DNA from 4 places in the Candidatus Sodalis pierantonii str. SOPE genome. Region 3 is predicted to be linked to each of the others. Evidence: predicted binding sites of a transcription regulator. Region 3 holds the regulator's gene; each other region holds the start of a gene.
The links. The regulator CRP, encoded in region 3, controls carbon source genes, mostly activating them, when cyclic AMP is high. The targets are predictions, from matches to a motif close to ATGTGANNNNNNTCACAT.
Positions count from the first base shown of each region.

Region 1: a site for CRP is predicted at 2,956-2,973, ahead of psiE (phosphate-starvation-inducible protein PsiE). Genes of this name have one in related genera too.
Region 2: a site for CRP is predicted at 2,358-2,375, ahead of rhaS (HTH-type transcriptional activator RhaS). Genes of this name have one in related genera too.
Region 4: a site for CRP is predicted at 3,174-3,191, ahead of msrB (peptide-methionine (R)-S-oxide reductase MsrB). Genes of this name have one in related genera too.

Region 1 covers NZ_CP006568.1:918,044-923,242, forward strand. Annotated here, with positions in the region: gene SOPEG_RS27115 (zinc-ribbon domain-containing protein) at 1-43, shown strand, start outside; gene SOPEG_RS04795 (IS5-like element ISSoEn1 family transposase) at 91-1,014, shown strand; partial or broken gene SOPEG_RS24120 (TM2 domain-containing protein) at 1,078-1,281, shown strand; gene SOPEG_RS04800 (hypothetical protein) at 1,240-1,536, opposite strand; gene SOPEG_RS04805 (phosphonopyruvate hydrolase) at 1,554-2,300, shown strand; gene psiE (phosphate-starvation-inducible protein PsiE) at 2,497-2,895, opposite strand; gene pfkA (6-phosphofructokinase) at 3,388-4,350, shown strand; gene SOPEG_RS04820 (sulfate ABC transporter substrate-binding protein) at 4,555-5,199, shown strand, end outside.
Region 2 covers NZ_CP006568.1:4,198,813-4,204,011, forward strand. Annotated here, with positions in the region: gene rhaT (L-rhamnose/proton symporter RhaT) at 1-221, shown strand, start outside; gene SOPEG_RS31065 (twin-arginine translocation signal domain-containing protein) at 261-317, shown strand; gene SOPEG_RS20825 (helix-turn-helix domain-containing protein) at 344-1,198, opposite strand; gene rhaS (HTH-type transcriptional activator RhaS) at 1,344-2,168, opposite strand; gene SOPEG_RS20835 (FGGY family carbohydrate kinase) at 2,485-3,726, shown strand; partial or broken gene SOPEG_RS20840 (L-rhamnose isomerase) at 3,723-4,979, shown strand; partial or broken gene rhaD (rhamnulose-1-phosphate aldolase) at 4,992-5,199, shown strand, end outside.
Region 3 covers NZ_CP006568.1:227,251-232,449, reverse strand. Annotated here, with positions in the region: partial or broken gene istA (IS21-like element ISSoEn3 family transposase) at 1-501, shown strand, start outside; gene istB (IS21-like element ISSoEn3 family helper ATPase IstB) at 513-1,262, shown strand; partial or broken gene SOPEG_RS01310 (YccS/YhfK family putative transporter) at 1,539-3,615, opposite strand; gene crp (cAMP-activated global transcriptional regulator CRP) at 3,668-4,300, opposite strand; partial or broken gene SOPEG_RS01300 (OsmC family protein) at 4,618-5,017, shown strand; gene SOPEG_RS29045 (phosphoribulokinase) at 5,124-5,199, opposite strand, start outside.
Region 4 covers NZ_CP006568.1:1,518,589-1,523,787, forward strand. Annotated here, with positions in the region: gene sppA (signal peptide peptidase SppA) at 1-313, shown strand, start outside; gene ansA (asparaginase) at 493-1,548, shown strand; partial or broken gene pncA (bifunctional nicotinamidase/pyrazinamidase) at 1,505-2,163, shown strand; gene SOPEG_RS07770 (YeaC family protein) at 2,319-2,591, opposite strand; gene msrB (peptide-methionine (R)-S-oxide reductase MsrB) at 2,640-3,053, opposite strand; gene gapA (glyceraldehyde-3-phosphate dehydrogenase) at 3,396-4,394, shown strand; partial or broken gene SOPEG_RS07785 (D-hexose-6-phosphate mutarotase) at 4,502-5,199, shown strand, end outside.

The sequences.
Region 1 (5,199 bases), 690 kb from region 3:
CATTAGCGTCATCGGGGCTTTGTTGAATAAATCGAACTTTTAGGTGACTGGCGGCTATGATCACTACATTCGTTTCAACATCAGGTCCCCATGGCAAAGCAAAAGTTTAAAATTACCAACTGGCCCGCATATAACAATGCGCTCAGGCAGCGGGGGGACCTGACAGTATGGCTTGATGAGTCAGCCATTGCTGCATGGACTGAGAGTACACCACCTGAACATCGTGGCCGGCCGCTTCACTACACCGATATGGCCATTACCACGGTTCTGATGATAAAGCGCGTGTTTAACCTTTCGCTCCGGGCGTTACAGGGTTTCGTTGACTCGATTTTTAAACTGATGGGGCTGTCGCTGCGCTGCCCAGATTACTCTCTGGTCAGCCGGCGAGCAAAAACCGTCGACATCAGCATAAAAACGCCAACCCGCGGCGAAATCTCACACCTGGTCATCGATGGCACCGGCCTGAAAATCTTCGGCGAAGGCGAATGGAAAGTCAGGCAGCATGGGGCTGAGAGGCGCAGAGTATGGCGCAAGCTTCATCTGGCAGTAGATAGCGCGACACATGAAATTATCTGTGCCGATTTATCGCTAAGCGGTACGACAGATGCGCAGGCGCTGCCCGGGCTGATTAACCAAACCCACCGGAAAATCAGGGAAGCGTCGGCTGACAGTGCTTACGATACGCGTTACTGTCATGATGCTCTGCTGAGGAAAAAAATAAAGCCGCTTATCCCACCGCGAAGTGGTGCGCAATATTGGCCAGCTCGATACCATGAGCGTAACCATGCGGTGGCAAATCAGCATCTGAGCGGCAATAACGATACCTGGAAAAAGAAAGTAGGTTATCACCGGCGTTCACTGGCTGAAACGGCCATGTTCCGGTTTAAAATACTTCTGGGTGGTCATCTGAGTCTGCATGACTATGACGCGCAGGTAGGTGAGGCTATGGCAATGGTCAAAGCGCTTAACCGGATCACGTTGTTAGGAATGCCAAACAGCGTCCGCATCATGTAACAATCGCCCTGATAGGGAGGAAGTCGTCAAAAATTTCGGATTTATTCAACAAAGCGCGTCATCGGCAGTAAAAACCGCATTGCCGCCGCGCTGTTGGCGTTTTTTCTGGGTGGCCTTGGTGTTCATAAATTTTATCTGGGCAAAATTGGGCAAGGGGTGCTTTACCTGCTGTTTTGCTGGACCTTCATTGCCGCATTTATCGCGTTCATCGAATTTATCGTCTATTTATGCACTTCTGATGAAAAATTCGCCAGAAAGTATGGTTGACCGCCGGCCGTCGAATAAACCCTGCACGTCATCAAGCGTCTCGCTGGCGATGAATTCCTGGTGGATGAATTGTTTTAGCCAGCAGCAAGAGTCCTTGGCCTGTTCGACCTGCTCGCTTTGATCGTTAACGTGCGCCACATCGCTTACGCCCGAGGCCACTACCCTGCTATCGGCCAACATTAGCACCGCGGCGCGCAAAAAGATGAACGGCGAAGGGAAAATCAGCGCCGCCGCTGCCGCGAACCATGATTTCATCCGATAAGGAGTAAACTATGTCTAAGCACGCGATGTTGCGCTCGGCGCTCAACGGCCGGCGGTTTTTCACCGTCATGGCCGCCCATAATCCCTTGTGTGCGCGGCTTGCTGAAGAGGCGGGTTTTGACGGCATCTGGGGCAGCGGTTTCGAGTTGGCGGCCAGCTATGCGGTGCCGATTTTGCCCATGGGGATTCATCTGGAGATGATGCGCGCCATCGCATCCGTCGTCGCGACGCCTGTGATTGCGGATATCGATACCGGCTTTGGTAACGTGGTGAATGTCAGCTATGTTATCCCGCAGTATGAGGCGGCCGGCGTTTCAGCGGTGGTGATGGAGGATAAAACCTTTCCCAAAGACACGAGCCTGCGCGCCGGTGGGCGGCAAGAATTAGTCAATACCGAGACGTTTCAGGGTAAGATTGGCGCCGCTATCGACGCCCGACAGAATAATAATTTAGTGATCATCGCCCGGGTTGAGGCGTTGATTGCAGGGCTGGGCCAGGAAGAAGCATTGCGCCGGGCTTACGCATACCAGGAAGCGGGCGCGGATGCGATCCTCATCCATTCCCGGCAGAAAACGCCCGCCGAGATCCTCGCTTTCATCGATGCCTGGGCCGGCCGGGTTCCGCTGGTGCTAGTGCCTACGGCCTATCCACAGCTTACCGAGTCGACCATTGCCGCCAGCGGCAAAGTGGGGATCGTCATTGATGGGAATCACGCTATCCGCGCCGCAGTGGGGGCGATGCGCAGTCTCTTTGGGTAGATACGGCGCGATGGCGGCATTCATCGCGTGGATGCCGCATTACCTACCGTGAGCGATATTATCGCGCTGCAAGGCGACGCCAGAATGCGCGCGGTGGAGAGCAAATTCCTCAAATAAAAGCGACGGCGAAAACCGGGCTGGATAGCAGCGGTGCGGATGATAGCGCTCACCGCAAAAAATCGGGAGCCGCCCGGGCCTATTCGCGCATCAGTCTCGAGCTATTGGCCAGCCACAATGTCACCACCAATATCAAAATGGCGGAGGAATAACATAGCGTATCCAACGGGTTTTCATGATCGACGACGATGAGTTGGATGATGGCCGTGATGCCTATATAAATAAAGTAACGTAGGGGAAAGTGATATCCGGACTGGAAATATTTCACTATCAGAGCGATAAATTCAAAGTAAAGAAAATAAGTGACAATGCCTTCGATAAGCAGGTAGGTGGAACTTTGCTCTCTAGCGTTGAGCAGCACCCGTGCCAAATCGAAGGTTTTCCTGCCCAAGAAAATAATCAATATTATACTCAAGCATACCAGGCCGATATTCAAAATCATTTGCAGTGCATCGGCAATACGCGTTCCGGAAATCATGGTGTCATTACCCTGCGTTAACAGTATCTGGGGATCTCAGCGGCAGTATAACGCTTTTCAATGTGACTTATGTCACAAAATAAGACTGAGGCGGTTAACCGGCGTCCGGTTTAACTGCGGTTTAAATTAAGGCGAGGGTTGATACCATGGTAGACGGGCTATCGCGCCGTGCGAAGGCGGTTGGTACTAAAATGGTATATAAACAGCACCTTGTTAGCACCGGTGCATGCTTGACGGCAGGGATTTATGCTGCCGATGTGGTGCCGGTGGCCACATTAAAGCGGAAGCGGTCGGGTACGTTTTACAGTATGATATGTACCGTGAAACGGGTATTTATTCGCTGAGTATTGGAAAGTAGTCTGACATGAATCAATTCAGCTTTGGCGTTTTGTCATACTCTTTCATCACAAGCCCCGGCATTCGTTGCTGATGGGAAAAGCGGTAACAAACGTATTGTATTCTACAAGCAGTATTTTAAGTTCAGAGGTAGTCATGATTAAAAAAATCGGTGTACTGACAAGCGGCGGTGATTCACCAGGAATGAATGCGGCCATCCGGGGCGTCGTGCGGGCCGGGCTTTCCGAAGGCCTGGAAGTTTACGGAATTTATGATGGTTACCTGGGCCTATTTCAGGATCGGATGGCGAAACTGGACCGCTATAGCGTCTCGGATATGATTAACCGCGGCGGTACCTTTCTCGGCTCCGCTCGTTTTCCAGAATTCCGAGAGGAGGGCACGCGCGCTATCGCTATTGAAAACATGACCAAGCGCGGCCTGGATGCACTGGTGGTGATCGGCGGCGACGGCTCCTATATGGGCGCCAAGCGCTTGACTGAAATGGGTTTCCCCTGTATTGGCCTGCCTGGCACGATTGATAATGACGTGGCGGGCACCGATTACACTATTGGCTATTTTACCGCGCTGGAAACCGTCGTCGAGGCTATCGACCGCCTGCGCGACACCTCTACGTCCCATCAACGTATCTCCATCGTGGAAGTCATGGGCCGGTATTGCGGTGATTTGACCATGGCGGCGGCCATTGCCGGCGGCTGCGAATTCATTGTGCTACCTGAAGTGGAATTCAAACCGGAAGACCTGGTTTACGAAATCAAGGCGGGTATTGCTAAGGGTAAAAAACACGCCATTGTCGCTATCACCGAACACGTCTGTAATGTCGCCGAGTTGGCGCAATACATCGAAAAAGAAACGGGACGGGAAACCCGCGCCACGGTGCTGGGCCATATCCAGCGCGGCGGCAGTCCGGTGGCGTACGATCGTATTTTGGCCTCGCGCATGGGCGCGTATTCCATCGAACTGCTGTTGCAGGGCTATGGTGGCCGTTGTGTTGGGGTGCAAAATGAGCGGTTGGTGCATCACGATATCGTTGACGCCATCGAAAATATGAAACGGCCCTTCCGCAGCGATATTCTGGAAACGGCAAAAAAACTCTTCTGATTTCGCCGGCTGGCTTGCCCTCGCTGCTGGGGGCAAGCGCTTTGGCGCGCCGTGCGCCGGCTCCCCTCATGCTTCATGCTGACAATTCACATTATATTCTTTGGTTATATAAACTATTTTTATATTCTTTTAGCTGGCTATATTTTTCTGCCACTCTCTGCAAAAAACGTTTTCAATTCCAAACATTTCCAGAGGGAGTGAAAGATGTCCAAATGGCGTGCCGGCGTATTACTCATGTTGCTGTCAGGAAGCGTAATGGCTAAGGATGTACAGCTTCTGAATGTTTCCTATGATCCTATCCGTGAATTCTATCAGCAATACAATAAGGCGTTTAGCCAATACTGGCAGCAAAAAACCGGCGATCATGTTACGGTGCGCCAGTCTCATGGCGGTTCCGGTAAACAGGCGACTTCCGTTATCAATGGCATTGAGGCGGATGTGGTCACGCTGGCGCTGGAGTCGGATGTGGACGCTATCGCCGAACGTGGACGCATTGATAAAAACTGGATTAAGCGCCTGCCCGACAATTCCGCGCCTTACACATCAACCATCGTTTTCCTGGTGCGTAAAGGCAACCCGAAACAGATTCATGATTGGCCCGATCTAATCAAACCCGGCGTGTCGATTATTACGCCTAACCCGAAAACCTCTGGCGGTGCGCGCTGGAACTATTTGGCGGCCTGGGGCTATGCGCTGCACCAGAATAATAACGATCAGGCCAAAGCGCAGGCGTTTGTGAAAGTGCTGTTCAAAAATGTGGAAGTGCTCGATTCCGGCGCCCGCGGCGCAACCAATACCTTCGTTGAGCGCGGCCAGGGGGATGTGCTTATCGCTTGGGAAAATGAAGCG
Region 2 (5,199 bases), 540 kb from region 3:
AATTCTTTTTCTACGCCTGGGGTCATGCCAATATTCCATCCCAGTACGCGTTCGTTAGCTGGATGCTGCATATGAGCAGCTATGTGCTGTGCGGCTGCATCGTCGGACTGGTGCTGAAAGAGTGGCTGGGCGTTGGCAAAAAACCCGTAAGCTGGTTATGTATCGGCGCGCAGGTGATTATCCTGGCCGCCAATATCGTAGGCTTGGGTATGGCTTCCTGAGCTCCGCGTGGTAAACGGCGGTCGAGTGACGGTTACGGAATTAACCGGCGTGGCGCGTTACAGGCCTCGGGTGCCGCCGGCGCAAGCGCGCCATAGGTGCGGCCTAGCGGCGTGATCAACCGTCAACCGGGGCTGAGGACCTTCTGAAAGCGCTGGCGGTATTGGCGCGGCGACAGCCCGTAAGCCTGGTTGAACACCACTGAAAAGTAGTTGCTGTCGTCGAAGCCGCACAGCGAGGCGACATCGCCTATCGCCTGCTGACCGTGGCGCAGCAGGTCCATCGCCTTGCACAGGCGTAACTGACGCAAATAATGATGAATACCCATACCGGTATGGTTTTTGAACATCACCCGCAACGTGCGGGCGTTAAGGCCGTACTGGCGGCAAAAATCATCCAGGCGGAAAGGCGCGCTGATATTGACGCGCAGCGCCATCAGCAGCAGATCCAGCTGTTCGGCGTCGGAGATAAATGGGCTGTCCGGGGCATGACGGAAACGTTTAGTCCTCAGCGCCAACTGCAAAAACAGAGTTTCACTCAGCAGCAGCGATAGCGCATCGGATTTCATGCACTCCTGCGCCAGCGCATCGACGCTCTGGCGCAAAATGGCCATGCCGGGCGTGCTTAAACGCCAATACTGTCGCGCCTCCGTCCCCGAAGCATGGCCGGGAAGCAGATCCTGCCAGTTAACGTTGAGGGTAAGCAGTTCGCGCCGGTATAAAACGTTATCCAGCTCTAAATCGTTGACCGATTCATAACCGTGGCGGTCGCGGGCGTTGATATAAAAAAGATCGCCACAGGTGATGGGATAGGGCACTTCATTAAGAATATGCAGGCCATTGCCGCGCCAGACAAAGACGATTTCGTCAAACTCATGACTATGCTGTGGAAAGGCGGGCTGTGGTCGACGATCGGCAACGGTGACCGCGTTTTTGTCGGTCAGGAAATAGTCGGAAACCTGCAGCTTAAGGCCATTCATGCCGTCATCCCCTAAGCTAAAAAGCAATAGAGAATAATGACATAATTTTGTGGTTAATTATCTGATTATCGTTGCAAAACACATTTTTTGTCGCGTCGGAAGGAGGGGCGGTGATGGCCGGGTAACCGCCCGTCGCGTGCGGCACCTACAACAGGTCGGGATAGCCCTGGCGCAGCATTTTCGGCGAATGAGAGAACTCACGCCGGAACTGGGTGGAGAAATGATTGCTATCGCTAAAACCACAGGCGTGGGCAATTTCCGTGATCGTTTTATCGGACTGTTTTAGCTGCTTGCGCGCCTCCAGCAGGCGTAACCGGTTCAAATATCGCTGAGGCGTCATCCCGGTTTGCTGCTTTAGCTGGCGATGTAGCGTGCGCAGCGGTAACTGAAATTGATCGGCGAGGGTCAGCCAGTCGACATTGTCGCTGAAATTATGCTGAAGCCAGCGTAACAGATCTTGCAGACGCTGCTCGCGGTTGCCGTCGCTGTGGGCCTGGAAACACCCCTGGCGCAGCACGATAAGCAATTGCAGAAATTGCCCTTCGCTGGCGGCAATATTCTCCGACGACAGATCACCGCTCAGCGCGTCGAGAGTGTGAATCAATTGCTTGGCCTGCTGCAGCGCCGCGTGATTGACTTGCCAGTGAACCTGTCGTTCGCCCGGCAGAAACGGAGCGATATTCTGCAAAAAACGAAATCCGTTGGGGGCGCGGTACAGCACGTTGATCATATTCAGCCGATCCACGCTTTCAAACAGATGGTGGTCATCGGCCCGGACAAAACAGACGGTGCCGCTACACAGCATGTGAGGTTGATCGTTGAAGACATGTATGCCCGATCCGTTTTCCACCAGCACTATCTCCCAGAAATCGTGATAATGCTCGGGAAAATCCCACTGCGGCGGGCGGGGTACGATGGCAACCGTAGCGTCTGGGGAAACAAAAAAATCATCACCGTACAGTAACGTCATTTCAGGCACCTCAGCATGATACAGGGACCTTATCTTATGCCGCGATAATGCGGTACGCCTTCAATTCCCGACCGTCAAACGCCGCATTGCGGTTTTTTTTCAAGTTTTGCGGCCCCCGTGATGGATTTTGCGGCGAAGATCACAGGTGGCCGGAGGGGGGCGCGGCGACAAACGGAGGCGATATTGCTTTTGTGATCGGATTCACATTCACCTTGACGATTTTGCCAGCCCGCTAGCGCCGGTGGCAGCCACCGGAAGGTGGCGTCGCCTGTTCCTGCTTACACTGCCAACCAGAGCAGCAACGAGGACAAGGACTATGGCGATGCGAAATATCATAGCGGTCGATCTGGGCGCCACCAGCGGCCGAGTGATGCTGGCGACCTGGGACGGCGCCGCGCAGCAGATAAGCCTGCGGGAAGTTCACCGCTTCGCTAACGGCTTCGTTAAGCAGCAGGGGGCGGATTGTTGGGACTTGGACCGCCTCGAGCAGGAAATCCTTACCGGCATCGGTCAGTTGGATCGCGACGGCACAATTCTAGACAGCATCGGTATTGATACCTGGGGCGTGGATTATGTGTTACTTGACCAGGCGGGCGCGCGCGTCGCGCCGGCGGTCAGTTACCGCTACCATCGCACCGATGGCGTCATGGCGCAGGTGAGCGCCGATCTGGGCCGGGAGGACATCTACCGGCGTACCGGGATCCAATTTCTGCCGTTTAACACCCTTTATCAGTTGCAAGCCTGGCGTCAGCGGCAGCCGGAGGCTGCGGCAAACGACGTCGCGCATCTGCTGCTGATCCCCGATTACTTTCATTACCGGCTGACCGGCGCGCTTAACTGGGAATATACCAACGCCAGTACCACGCAACTGCTTAATCTGGCGACGAATGATTGGGATCACGCCCTGTTGGACTATCTGGGGGTCCCCCGCCATTGGTTCGGTACCCCTCGCCCACCGGGCAATACGCCCGGTTATTGGATTAGCCCGTCAGGACAACGGGTGGCGGTTATCGCCGTGGCGACTCATGATACCGCCAGCGCGGTGGTCGCCTCGCCCCTGCAAGACGAAAGCTGCGCCTACCTGAGCTCCGGCACCTGGTCGTTAATGGGCGTGGAAAGCCACAATCCGTTTTGCGACGGCCGCGCCCTGGCGCTGAATATTACCAATGAAGGCGGCGTGAACGGCCGCTACCGGGTGCTTAAAAATATTATGGGCCTGTGGTTACTGAACCGCATCACCCAGGAGCTGGGGATTGAGAGTCTGCCGGCGCTGCTGCATATCGTCGGCGGCGGCAGCCAAAACCGCTGGCTTAACCAGCTCACCGCCGATTGCTGCCAACTGTCGGTGTCCGCGGGGCCGGTGGAAGCGTCCGCGCTCGGCAACGTGGGGTGCCAGCTCATGGCGCTTAACGAAGTGACAGACGTAGCGGCCTGGCGCCGGATCGTCACGCGCAGTTTTCCGCTGGCGCACTACCTGCCCAGCCCGATACCCGATTTTGCCCATCATTGGCAACGCTTTCAGGCGCTTTGCCATTCGCAAGAGGAAATCCTGTTATGAACTCATCCCTTGAACAAGCCTGGCAACTGGCCAAACAGCGCTACGCCGATAGTGATGTCAACGTGGAGCAGGCGCTGGCGCTGCTGGATACGCTGCCCGTTTCGATGCATTGCTGGCAGGGCGACGATGTTGCCGGTTGTGAGAACCCCACCGGCACCTTGACCGGGGGGATTCAGGCCACCGGTAATTATCCCGGTAAAGCCACCAATGCTCAGTAACTGCGCGCCGATCTGGAGCAGGCGTTTAGCCTGATCCCGGGATCGAAGCGGCTCAATCTGCACACCATTTATCTGGAGGCGGAGCAACCGGTAGAGCGCAACGCCATCGAGCCGGCGCATTTCGCCCGCTGGGTCGCCTGGGCGCGGGATCAGCATCTGGGGCTAGACTTTAATCCTACCTGCTTTTCCCATCCATTGAGCGCTGATGGCTTCACCCTTTCCCATGCCGATGACAAGATTCGTCAATTTTGGATTGAGCACTGCCAGGCCAGCCGTCGCATTTCCGCCTATTTCGGCCGTGAATTGGGAACGGCGTCGGTGATGAATATCTGGGTACCGGACGGGATGAAAGATCTCACCATTGATCGGCTGGCGCCGCGCGAGCGGCTGATGGCGGCGCTGGATACGGTTTTGGCGGAAAAACTGGGCCCGCGCCATCATATCGACGCGGTGGAAAGTAAATTATTCGGCATCGGCGCGGAAAATTATACCGTCGGTTCGGCGGAATTCTACCTTGCCTACGCCACCAGCCGCGGTACCGCGCTGTGCATGGACGCCGGTCATTTCCATCCCACCGAGGTCATCTCCGATAAAATCTCCAGCGCCAGCCTGTTTGTCCCGCGTTTGCGGCTGCACGTTAGCCGGCCGGTGCGCTGGGATAGCGATCATGTGGTTCTGCTGGACGATGAAACACAGGCTATCGCCAGCGAGATCGTGCGGCAAAAACTGTTCAACCGGGTCCATATCGACCTGGACTTCTTTGATGCCTCCATTAGCCGTATCGCCGCCTGGGTTATCGGCACCCGTAATATGAAAAAAGCGCTGCTGCGCGCGCTGCTGGAGCCCACGGACACGTTGCGTCGCTTGGGACAGGACGGCGATTATACGGCGCGTCTGGCGCTGCTGGAGGAGCAAAAATCGCTGCCGTGATAGGCGGTGTGGGATCGTTCTTGCCAACAACATCAGGTACCGGTGGGCAGCGATTGGCTGTCGTCGGTGCGCGAATATGAACAAACCGTGTTAAGTCAACGCTGAGGATACCTGGTTATGCAATCATTACTTTCTTCCTGGTTCGTTCAGGACATGGTCAAGGCGACCAGCGATATGTGGCTCAAAGGCTGGGACGAACGCAACGGCGGTAACGTAAGCCTGCGCCTGACGCTAGAGGATGTCGCCCCCCTACCGGGCAGAGTTTAACCCGCAGCCGCGCAGCGAAACATTGTCGGCGCCGGTGCCGGCGCTGGCCGGCAGTTAT
Region 3 (5,199 bases):
AAAAACTGGTACTCGGTGCCGCATCCGCTGGTTGGCGAGCGCGTTGACGTCATCGCCACCCAACGGCTGGTGCAAATCCACCATAAGGGCGTCTGCGTGGCTACGCACCCTCGCAGCGATAATGCCTATAGGCACACGACTCAGGCGGCGCACATGCCGGCTAACCATAAGGGGCAGAGTCAGTGGACGCCGGAAAGGCTGTGCAGTTGGGCTCTGTCGGTGGGTGTGTGCACACTGAAAGTGGTCGAGTCCATCCAAAAGAGCAAAGCCCATCCGGAGCAGGCTTACCGCTCCGTGCTGGGGCTACTCAATCTGCAACGGCGCTATGAGACGACGCGACTGGAGAAGGCCTGCGCGCTGGCGTTGGAGAAAGGGTGCATTAACCGCTCTTTCATAGCCAACGTATTGAAACACGGTCGTGAAAGTGAGGTCACCCAGGACGGAGCCGGCGTATCAATGCTGGTTCACGAAAACCTCCGAGGTCCGGACAGTTATCACTAAGGAGAATAAATATGGATACACTGTTAATGGCTCTGCGAGAGCTGAAGTTGTCGGCAATGGTCCAGGCGTTGGAGACGCAACGCGAACTCCCGGGGAGTTATGGGGAGCTGGGGTTCGAGGAGCGGTTGTCGCTGATGGTAGAAGCGGAAAATTTGCATAGAAAAAACAACTACATATTCCGTATGCGACGGCAATCGCAAATGCGCTTGCAGGCAAAACCGGAAGATATCCGTTATATCCCTAGCCGAGGAGTGACACCGGAACAGATGCGAGATCTGCTAGGGGGACAATATCTGAAATATCAGAAAAGCATACTCATCACGGGGCCGACAGGTACGGGCAAAACCTGGCTCAGTTGTGCGCTTGGTGAGCAGGCATGCCGGCAGCAATATAGCGTGCGTTACTGGCGAGTGGGTCGGTTGCTGGCCCATCTTCACCAGTGTCAGGTAAACGGGACCTATCTAAAACAGCTTAAGCAGTTAGAAAAAATAGAGTTACTGATCTTGGACAACGTGGGCCTAGAATCAATAAGTCCGATGCAGGCAACGATGCTGTTGGAGGTGATGGAAGATCGCTACGACAAAAGCAGCAGCATCCTGATCAGTCAACTGCCGGTGAAAAAATGGTATGGACTGATAGAAAACCCCACGACAGCTGACGCGTTACTCGATCGGTTAGTACACCCCAGCTATAGACTGGAACTTAAAGGCGAATCACTACGCAAAGAGCAAGGAGTAGCCAGCACAGGAAAAATAGACTAAACTCGAGTCAGAAGATGTGCGAACACGTGATCGAATATCACTGGAATGGGTGATCGGAAAATATCGGAATAACTGATCGGATGTCGCCGGAACAGCTGATCGGATACGTCGGAATCTGCAGCTTTTCTGCGCGGGCGGTTTTTCACGCGTCCGGCGCTGCGCTTTCAACCCCGGCATCAGGGACGTTTATCAAGACGCCATCGCTATCAGCCGGTCTGTGCCAGTACTGTCCTTCCGCCGGCTTGAGGCGGTTTTGCCCTCTCGCCGGCCACGGCGCTAGTTTGGCGGCGTATCGCGCAAACGGCTCGCGAGCCAAAAACCGTGCTGCGGCCACGCCACCGACGAAATCGTATGCATCACGCAGAGATGGAACAATATGCGCCGCAAATGACGTTCCATGAGCGTCACCGCCTGATCCTGCGGGCCATCAGTGTTGAAAATACCCGGATTTTCGGTGCTCGGGCCGTCATATTCCAGCCGTTGCTGACAGCTTTGCAGCGCCACCTCGCAAGAGGCCAGATAGTCTGGCCGCCAACGTATCGGTCAGCATATAGTGATCGCGCGCCAGCGTCGTCATGGCGTTGATGTGTTCGACAATGAACTGACTATGGGTGACCCATAAGCGCATATCGCTCAGATAGCGGGAATTGAACCCCGGCTCCTGCATCGCCTGGCTTAAGGAGGTGAACAAGGCATTGTGCGCTTGGTTGACCCGCATGCGGGCATAAGCCAGCGCGGGCGCGCCGGGGGCGGGCTGCAACAGCAGCCGCAACGCTTCCTGATCCCGCTCCAGCGCCTGATGGGCGTTTTTGCGCAACAGCCCGCTCTGCCATTGCGGCCACAGCCACAGCGTGCCGCCAAAGGCCAGCATACAGCCAATCAAGGTGTCCACCAGCCGCGGCAGCAGGAAATGCGCGCCGTTCAACGACAACAATTGCAGGGTATACACGGTCACCACCGTCATACCGGTCATCGACAGACCGTAATTTTTGCGCAGTACCAAATAGCCGGCCAGAGTCACCACCAGCATGTCGGTCAGGATGACGCCGTCGCCCATCTTTAGTTGAAGCGTACCCGCGGCAATCACCAGACCAGCCAGGGTACCCAGCGCCCGATGTTGTATACGCACCCGGGTCGTGTTGTAACCATTCTGACTGACAAACATGATGGTCATCAGGATCCAGTAAGGTTTCGGCAGATTGAACACCAGGCCCAAACTGCTGCCGACCGCCAGCATGAGGCCCAGGCGGGCGGCGTTACGCAGCGCCATCGATTTCAAGGAGCAATAACTGCGCAAGCGCCGGCCAGAACGGCAACCGCTGCTGGTTATCCGCCATCACATCGCGACGATAGAGGGGGCGCTGGGAACGCAACAGGCGATAGATGCGGCTGAAATGGAAATAGCAGAACTGGCCTACCGGGTTATCCGGATGGTGGCGGGCAATTTTTTCCAGCGCCGACAAGCCGGCATCCGCGGCAAACCGGTCAGGTTGGCGATGATAGAGAATATCGTCCGCCAGGACGCGCAGCCGGGGGCGACGATACGCGCGTTGTAGCGCAACACCGCCTCGGCGTGGCTTTGCTGCACCAGCTTTTGCACTTCATCCGGCTGATGCAGACTCACCGTGATATGCTCTTGCAGATCCAACGCGACCTGGAAGGCGTGCAGTAGTCTTTTGTACTGGCTGAGATGGTTGGCCGAGAGCATATGCAACTGCTGATACACTTGGGCAATCTGGTCGATGACCTTCTGCTGGCGGGCGAACAGCGGCGGTAGCGCACTGTTCGGATCGGTATGCTGAGTCAGCAAACTGTACTTCGCTTCGATATAATCCGCCAGTTCGCGGTAGAGCAGACTGAGCGCCTCGCGCATCGGCTGCTCTTGCCATAGCCGGAACCACAGCGCGTTAAACAGCCCATACCAGGCGGTCCCTGCCAGATAGAGCAGCGGCGGCAGCCAAAGCGGCACATTGCCGGTCAGCCCCAGGGTAAATACCGCGGCAATCAGCGATGCCGGCAGCAAGCGGCCGTGTAGCGGGCTTATTTCGCCGCTGACGCCGAACAGCAGCGCCAACCCCAGTATGACAAACGGCAGCGGCACGCCGTGCGCCAACAGCAGCTGGATGAAAATACTGCTCAGGGCGAACAGCGAGCCGCCGACCACCAGCCGCTTAAAGAAACGCTTATGGAGCTGATCAAGCCCGGCGATGTTGCAACAGGCGGGCACCAGCGAGAACAGCAGACCTTGCTGCAGGCTGCCGAACATCAGTCCGATGGCGACCGGCAGGCAAAGCACAATGGTCTGCCGCAGGGCATAATTCACTTCAGGGTGGTAGATGAGTCTGCGCCACATAAGTCAGCTAAAAAGGCATGGCCGTCCTGACCATGCCCGTGGTGAAAGGGGATTAGCGGGTTCCGTAAACGACAATGGTTTTACCGTGGGCAGAGATGAGATTTTGATCCTCAAGCATTTTCAAAATACGGCCGACCGTTTCCCGTGAACAGCCGACTATTTGGCCGATTTCCTGCCGGGTGATTTTTATTTGCATACCGTCCGGGTGAGTCATGGCGTCCGGCTGCTTGGCTAAATTCAATAACGTTTGCGCGATACGCCCAGTCACATCCAGGAAAGCCAGGTTGCCGACTTTCTCTGAGGTCACCTGCAGGCGGCTGGCCATTTGTGAAGACAGACGCATCAGAATGTCGGGATTGACCTGAATCAACTGGCGAAATTTCTTGTAGGATATCTCAGCCACTTCGCAGGCCGTTTTCGCCCGCACCCATGCGCTGCGCTCCTGCCCCTCTTCAAACAACCCCAGTTCGCCGATAAAATCGCCCTGATTCAGGTAGGAGAGGATCATCTCCTTGCCTTCTTCGTCCTTGATAAGCACTGCGACGGAGCCTTTGACGATATAGTAGAGCGTTTCTGCCTTTTCACCCTGGTGAATCAACGTACTCTTCGATGGATACTTATGAATATGGCAATGAGACAGGAACCATTCGAGAGTCGGGTCTGTTTGCGGTTTGCCGAGAACCATTCGCTGTTATCCTCTTTTGTCATCGCCGCCCTGTTTAGGAACGGTGTATTCCCTGTAAGGTAAGGTGTTATTATGATGTCGTTCCGTTCATAAACGGAACCTCGCAAGGGAATTTATCAGGGTCCAATGTTGGTGACGTTTCGATCGCTCTCTTGCTCTTTCACTGTCGGTGAGTTCGATCCTGCCTTGTTTTTTAGCATAGCTTTAAGAAACTGTCTTGTGTTGTCTCGCTTCAGCATGATGCATCTGCGGTTACATTGCCAGTTTGGCGGCAAAAAGGTAGTCTTTCACAAAGAATATTATCAGGAGTTAACGATATGCAAGCGCGAGTAAAGTGGGTAGAAGGGCTGTCTTTTATCGGCGAATCCGCCTCGGGCCACCAGATTATCATAGATGGCAACAGCGGCGAAAAGGCCCCAAGCCCAATGGAAATGCTGCTTATGTCCGCCGGCGGCTGTAGCGCTATTGACGTGGTTTCGATTCTGCAAAAGGGCCGCGCCGATGTGCGCGACTGTGAGGTCAAGTTAACCTCGACGCGCCGCGAGGAAGCGCCGCGTCTGTTTATCCAAATCAATCTGCATTTTATCGTCACCGGCCGCGATTTGACGGATAAGATCGTCGAGCGCGCTGTCGGCGGAAAAGTATTGTTCGGTCTCGCTGATGCTGGGTAAAGCCGCCAGTATCACCCACAGCTTTGAGGTACGTCGCCTCGACTGATCGCGCGGGGCGCGCTTGACTGCCGGGGCGCGGCGCTAAGCCGCATAATGCCTCACCCGATTGGCGCCGCGCGTCGTTCCCGCGCGCGGCGCCTGCGTGAAGCCGCTTAGCGAATCTGTTTCCCTTCCAGCAATTGCTTGACTAGCGGCGCCATGATCAGTTCCATCGCCAAACCCATTTTG
Region 4 (5,199 bases), 1.3 Mb from region 3:
TGCAGCACAAAACGGCCTGGTGGACCAGTTGGGGGACTTCGATGACGCGGTAAGTAAAGCCGCCGAACTGGCGCAGTTGAAGCAATACCAGTTGAACTGGTATCTGGATGAGCCGGGCCTGCTGGATTTACTGTTTACGCAAATCAGCGCGTCGGTATATGCCGTACTGCCCAGTGTGATTCAATCCTGGCTGCCGGCGCCGGTTACCCAGGTGGTGGACCGGCTGAAGATGGATGCCGGCCTGGGGTTCAACTGGAACGATCCGCAAAACCGCTACGCGTTCTGTCTCTCCTGCGAGCAAGTGGTGCGCTAAAGGAGCCGGCGCCGTTACCGCATCGCAACGGCCCGGCGCGCCAGCGCCCTCGCCAACACCAACGCCCGGTCTGAACCGGGCGTTTTTTTCTGCTTGCGACGCGTTACGCCGCGGGCGGCTGGTGTTATTTAATAAGTGCCTTATAATTGGCGCAACTGCCCACTACGCGTCGCGCTCCCATGCAGAAGAAATCCATTTACGTCGCCTATACCGGCGGCACTATCGGCATGCAGCGCTCGGACAATGGCTACGTGCCGGTTTCCGGGCACCTACAGCGTCAACTGGCGCGGATGCCGGAATTCTACCGCCCCGAAATGCCGGACTTTACCGTGCATGAATACGTCCCGCTGATCGATTCATCGGACATGACGCCCGACGACTGGCAAGCCATCGCCCGCGATATCGCCGCCAACTATGACCGCTATGATGGCTTTGTTATCCTGCACGGGACGGATACCATGGCCTTTACCGCCTCGGCGCTGTCGTTCATGCTGGAGAATCTCGATAAGCCGGTCATCGTCACCGGCTCGCAAATACTCCTGGAAGCGCTCCGCTCCGACGGGCAAACCAATCTGCTCAACGCTCTGTATCTGGCCGCCCATTATCCGGTCAAGGAAGTCGGTTTGTTTTTCAATAACAAACTGTTGCACGGCAACCGTACTACTAAGGCCCATGCCGATGGGTTCGATGCCTTCGCCTCACCGAATTTGCCGCCGTTGCTGGAGGCGGGTATCCATATCCGCCGTCTTACGCCCTCACCGGCAAGCGCGGAAGGTGGCCCGCTTATCGTGCATCCCATAACGCCCCAACCTGTCGGGGTGGTCACCCTCTACCCCGGGATTTCCGCGGACGTGGTCGGCAACTTTCTGCGCCAGCCGGTGCGCGCACTGATTCTGCGCTCCTATGGCGTGGACAATGCGCCGCAGCACCCGGCGCTATTGCACGAACTTAAGCAAGCGGACGACCGTGGTATTGTGGTGGTCAATCTGACGCAATGTCTCTCCGGCCGGGTGGATATGGGCGGCTATGCCACCGGCAACACCCTGGCCCGCGCAGGGGTCCTTAGCGGTTTTGATATGACGGTGGAAGCCGCCCTGACCAAGCTGCATTTTTTACTTAGCCAATCGTTGCCCTACCAGGATATCCGCCGTCTCATGCAGCAGGATCTGCGCGGCGAATTGAGCAGCAGCGATGCATCAGGAGAAAGCCATAGCCAGAGCATTATTGTTGGTTGATTTACAAAATGATTTCTGCGCCGGCGGCGCCGCAGGGCGATGCGGTGATCCCCATGGCCAATGCGGCGCTGGTGCTGTGCGCCCGGCGGAGCATTCCCGCGGTGGCCAGCCAGGACTGGCATCCACGGGATCACGGCAGTTTCGCCATTAACGCGGCAGCCGGTCAATACGCTCGGCGTACTGGAGGGGCTTGAGCAGATTTGGTGGCCGGTGCATTGCGTGCAAGATACCCCGGGCGCGGACTTCCATCCCCGGCTTAACCGCACGGATCTGGCGGCGGTATTTCGCAAAGGCGAACAGCGCCATATCAACAGTTACAGCACCTTTTTTGACAACGGGCGCCGGGCGCAGACCGCCCTGGACGGCTGGCTGCGCGCGCACGACATCGACCGGCTGACCGTCTTGGGATTGGCCACGGATTATTGCGTGAAATACAGCGTGCTGGACGCCCTGCATTTGGGCTACGCCGTCGAGGTGCTCACCGACGGCTGCCGCGGCGTCAATTTGCAGCCGGAGGACAGCGCCGAGGCGCTGCGGGAAATGGCGCGCCGCGGCGCAGAAATGCTGACGCTGGACGCCTTCGCCGCGCGGCTGGAGACCTGCGAGGTTCGCTAACCCCCAAGCCCCCCCCCGCCGAGCGGATAATCGGCGCTTTGAAGCGCCTCGCCGACAGTCCGCCGAGACGCCGTTGCGTCCAGGGTGAGATCCCGTCGCGCGCTGAGCCGCCGGAGGCGCAAACGAAGCCCATCAGAGCAATCCGCGCCGGCGCCTTATTGGGGTTTCAGTACGTCGACGGTCCCGGCCTTCAGTTCTTCCAGCAAGGCACGCTTACTCCTCATAGTAATCTGGCCATCGGTACCGATGCTCATATGCTCGGGATGACGGTTATGACGCGACTGCCACAGCATAACCATCTGCAAACAGTTGGCTTGCTGCTCCGGCGTTAGCGCCACCCCGGCGGGCCATTTGCCCAATTCCACGGCCGTCATCAGCCGTTGATAAATCTCCGGCGTCATCGTCGCCAGAAGCGCTACAACATCCATTGCCGCACCTTTCATGTGGAATAATTAGCTAAATCGATAAATCTGGGCTTATCCGGCAACCTCTTCGCCGTTTTCACCGTCCTTGAAGCGCATAGAGGCGCTGTTGACGCAAAACCGCGTTCCGGTGGGTTGCGGCCCGTCGGGGAAAACATGCCCTAAATGGGCATCGCAGGTGCCGCAGCGGATTTCCACCCGCTGCATACCGTGGGTGTTATCCTCAAGGTAGCGGATGGCCTCGTCGCTCACCGGCTCATAAAAGCTCGGCCAGCCACAGCCTGATTCGTATTTCGTTTCGGAGTAGAATAGCGGCGCATGGCAAACCAGGCAATGGTACTGCCCCGTTCGATTATTTTCCAGCAGCTTACCGCTGTAAGGCGGTTCAGTGCCGCGTTGTTGGGTGACATAGCGCTGCATGTCGGTCATTGCTTCATCGGGTAATCGTGAGGGTGTATTATTGGCCATTGTTACACGTCTCTGGCGAGGGATGGGAAAGCTTTCCAGTAGAGCCATTATAACAAATAATTAACAACACGGCAGGCAATTTTGGCATAAACTCTATAATGAAATGTTGTAGCCGTGGAAATGTGATTCTTATCACAAATTGCAACTTCGCAGTTTATATTGGACGATGACGACCCCATATGAGCTGCAGGTGTGTTGACGTCAATTGCGTACATATCGTGCGCTGAACGGGGTGTGGATTGATTTGTCGCAACTATTGACACGATTCTGCTTGACGCTGCGCGAGGTTTTTGTAAATTTACAAGTAACCTTTTATTCATTATTAAATAGGTGGTGGAATATATGACTATCAAAGTAGGTATCAACGGTTTTGGCCGTATCGGTCGTATTGTTTTCCGTGCTGCGCAGGAACGTAACGACATTGAAATCGTTGCCATCAACGACCTGCTGGATGCGGATTATATGGCCTACATGTTGAAGTACGACTCAACCCATGGTCGCTTCAACGGCACCGTCGCCGTGGAAAACGGTCATCTGGTGGTAAACGGTAAAACCATCCGCTGTACCTCTGAGAAAGATCCGGCTAACCTGAAGTGGGGCGAGGTCGACGTCGACGTTGTCGCCGAAGCCACCGGTATCTTCCTGACCGACGAAACCGCGCGCAAGCACATCACCGCCGGCGCTAAAAAAGTGGTGCTGACCGGGCCGTCCAAAGATAACACCCCGATGTTCGTTATGGGCGTTAACCACAAAGCCTATGATGGCCAGGATATCGTGTCCAACGCCTCTTGTACCACCAACTGCCTGGCGCCGCTGGCCAAGGTTATCAACGACAATTTCGGTATTGTTGAAGCCCTGATGACCACCGTTCACGCCACTACCGCCACCCAGAAAACCGTCGATGGCCCGTCTCATAAAGACTGGCGCGGCGGCCGCGGCGCGTCCCAGAACATCATTCCGTCCTCGACGGGCGCCGCCAAAGCGGTAGGTAAAGTCATTCCCGAGCTGAACGGTAAACTGACCGGTATGTCCTTCCGCGTCCCGACGCCGAACATCTCGGTTGTCGACCTGACCGCGCGTCTGGAAAAACCGGCTTCCTATGAAGACATCTGCGACGCCATCAAAAAAGCCGCTGAAGGCGAGCTGAAAGGCGTGATGGGCTACACCGATGAAGACGTGGTATCTACCGATTTCAACGGCGAGAAGCTGACCTCCGTATTCGATGCCAAAGCGGGTATCGCGCTGAACGACAAATTTGTCAAATTGGTCGCATGGTACGATAACGAAACCGGCTATTCCAATAAAGTGTTGGATCTGATCTCCCATATCGCCAATAAATAAGTCTGGTGACCGGATGACGAAAGGGCGGCAGCGATGTCGCCCTTTTCTTTTACTCAGGAGGTATAACGATGTTTGACTCTCTTTTTGCGTTGCCCGTCAAATAAACCCTGTCGCCGTCTCTAACGCTACGCCAGCAAGATGAATTGCCGCTGGTGGTGGTCGAACATCCGCAGGTACGGGCGGCGGTGACACTGCAGGGCGCGCATCTTGTCGCCTGGCAGCCGGCCGGCGAAAAGCCGGTACTGTGGTTAAGCGAAAAAAGCGCCTTCCAGGAAGGCGTGGCCATCCGCGGCGGCGTACCGATCTGTTGGCCCTGGTTTGGTAAGGTTGCCACTCCCAACCACGGCTTCGCCCGCATCCTTCCCTGGGAATTAAGCGACCACAGCGAGGACGATAAACAGGTCCACTTGACCTTTACCCTGCGCGATAGCACCTTGACTGAACCGTTTTTCCCCCATCCGTTCACAGCTTAAGGCCCACTTTACCCTCGGGCAAACGTGCAGTATCGAACTGGTGGCAGAGGGTGAGTATCAGACGACGTCCGCGCTGCATAGCTACTTCACCGTGGGGGCCATTGGCGATATCCACGTCAGCGGGCTCGGCGACAGCTTTATCGATAAAGTCAACGGCGGCAAGGCTGAACAACAACAGGGCGATGTGACCTTCGCCGGCGAGGTGGATCGCGTCTATACCGCACCTGAGCCGACAAGCCTTATTATGATCCGGTGCTGGGGCGGGTCATCGAAGTTCACCATCAACACCATAGCGACGTGGTGGCCTGGAACTGCGGGCAGTCCCTTTCGCA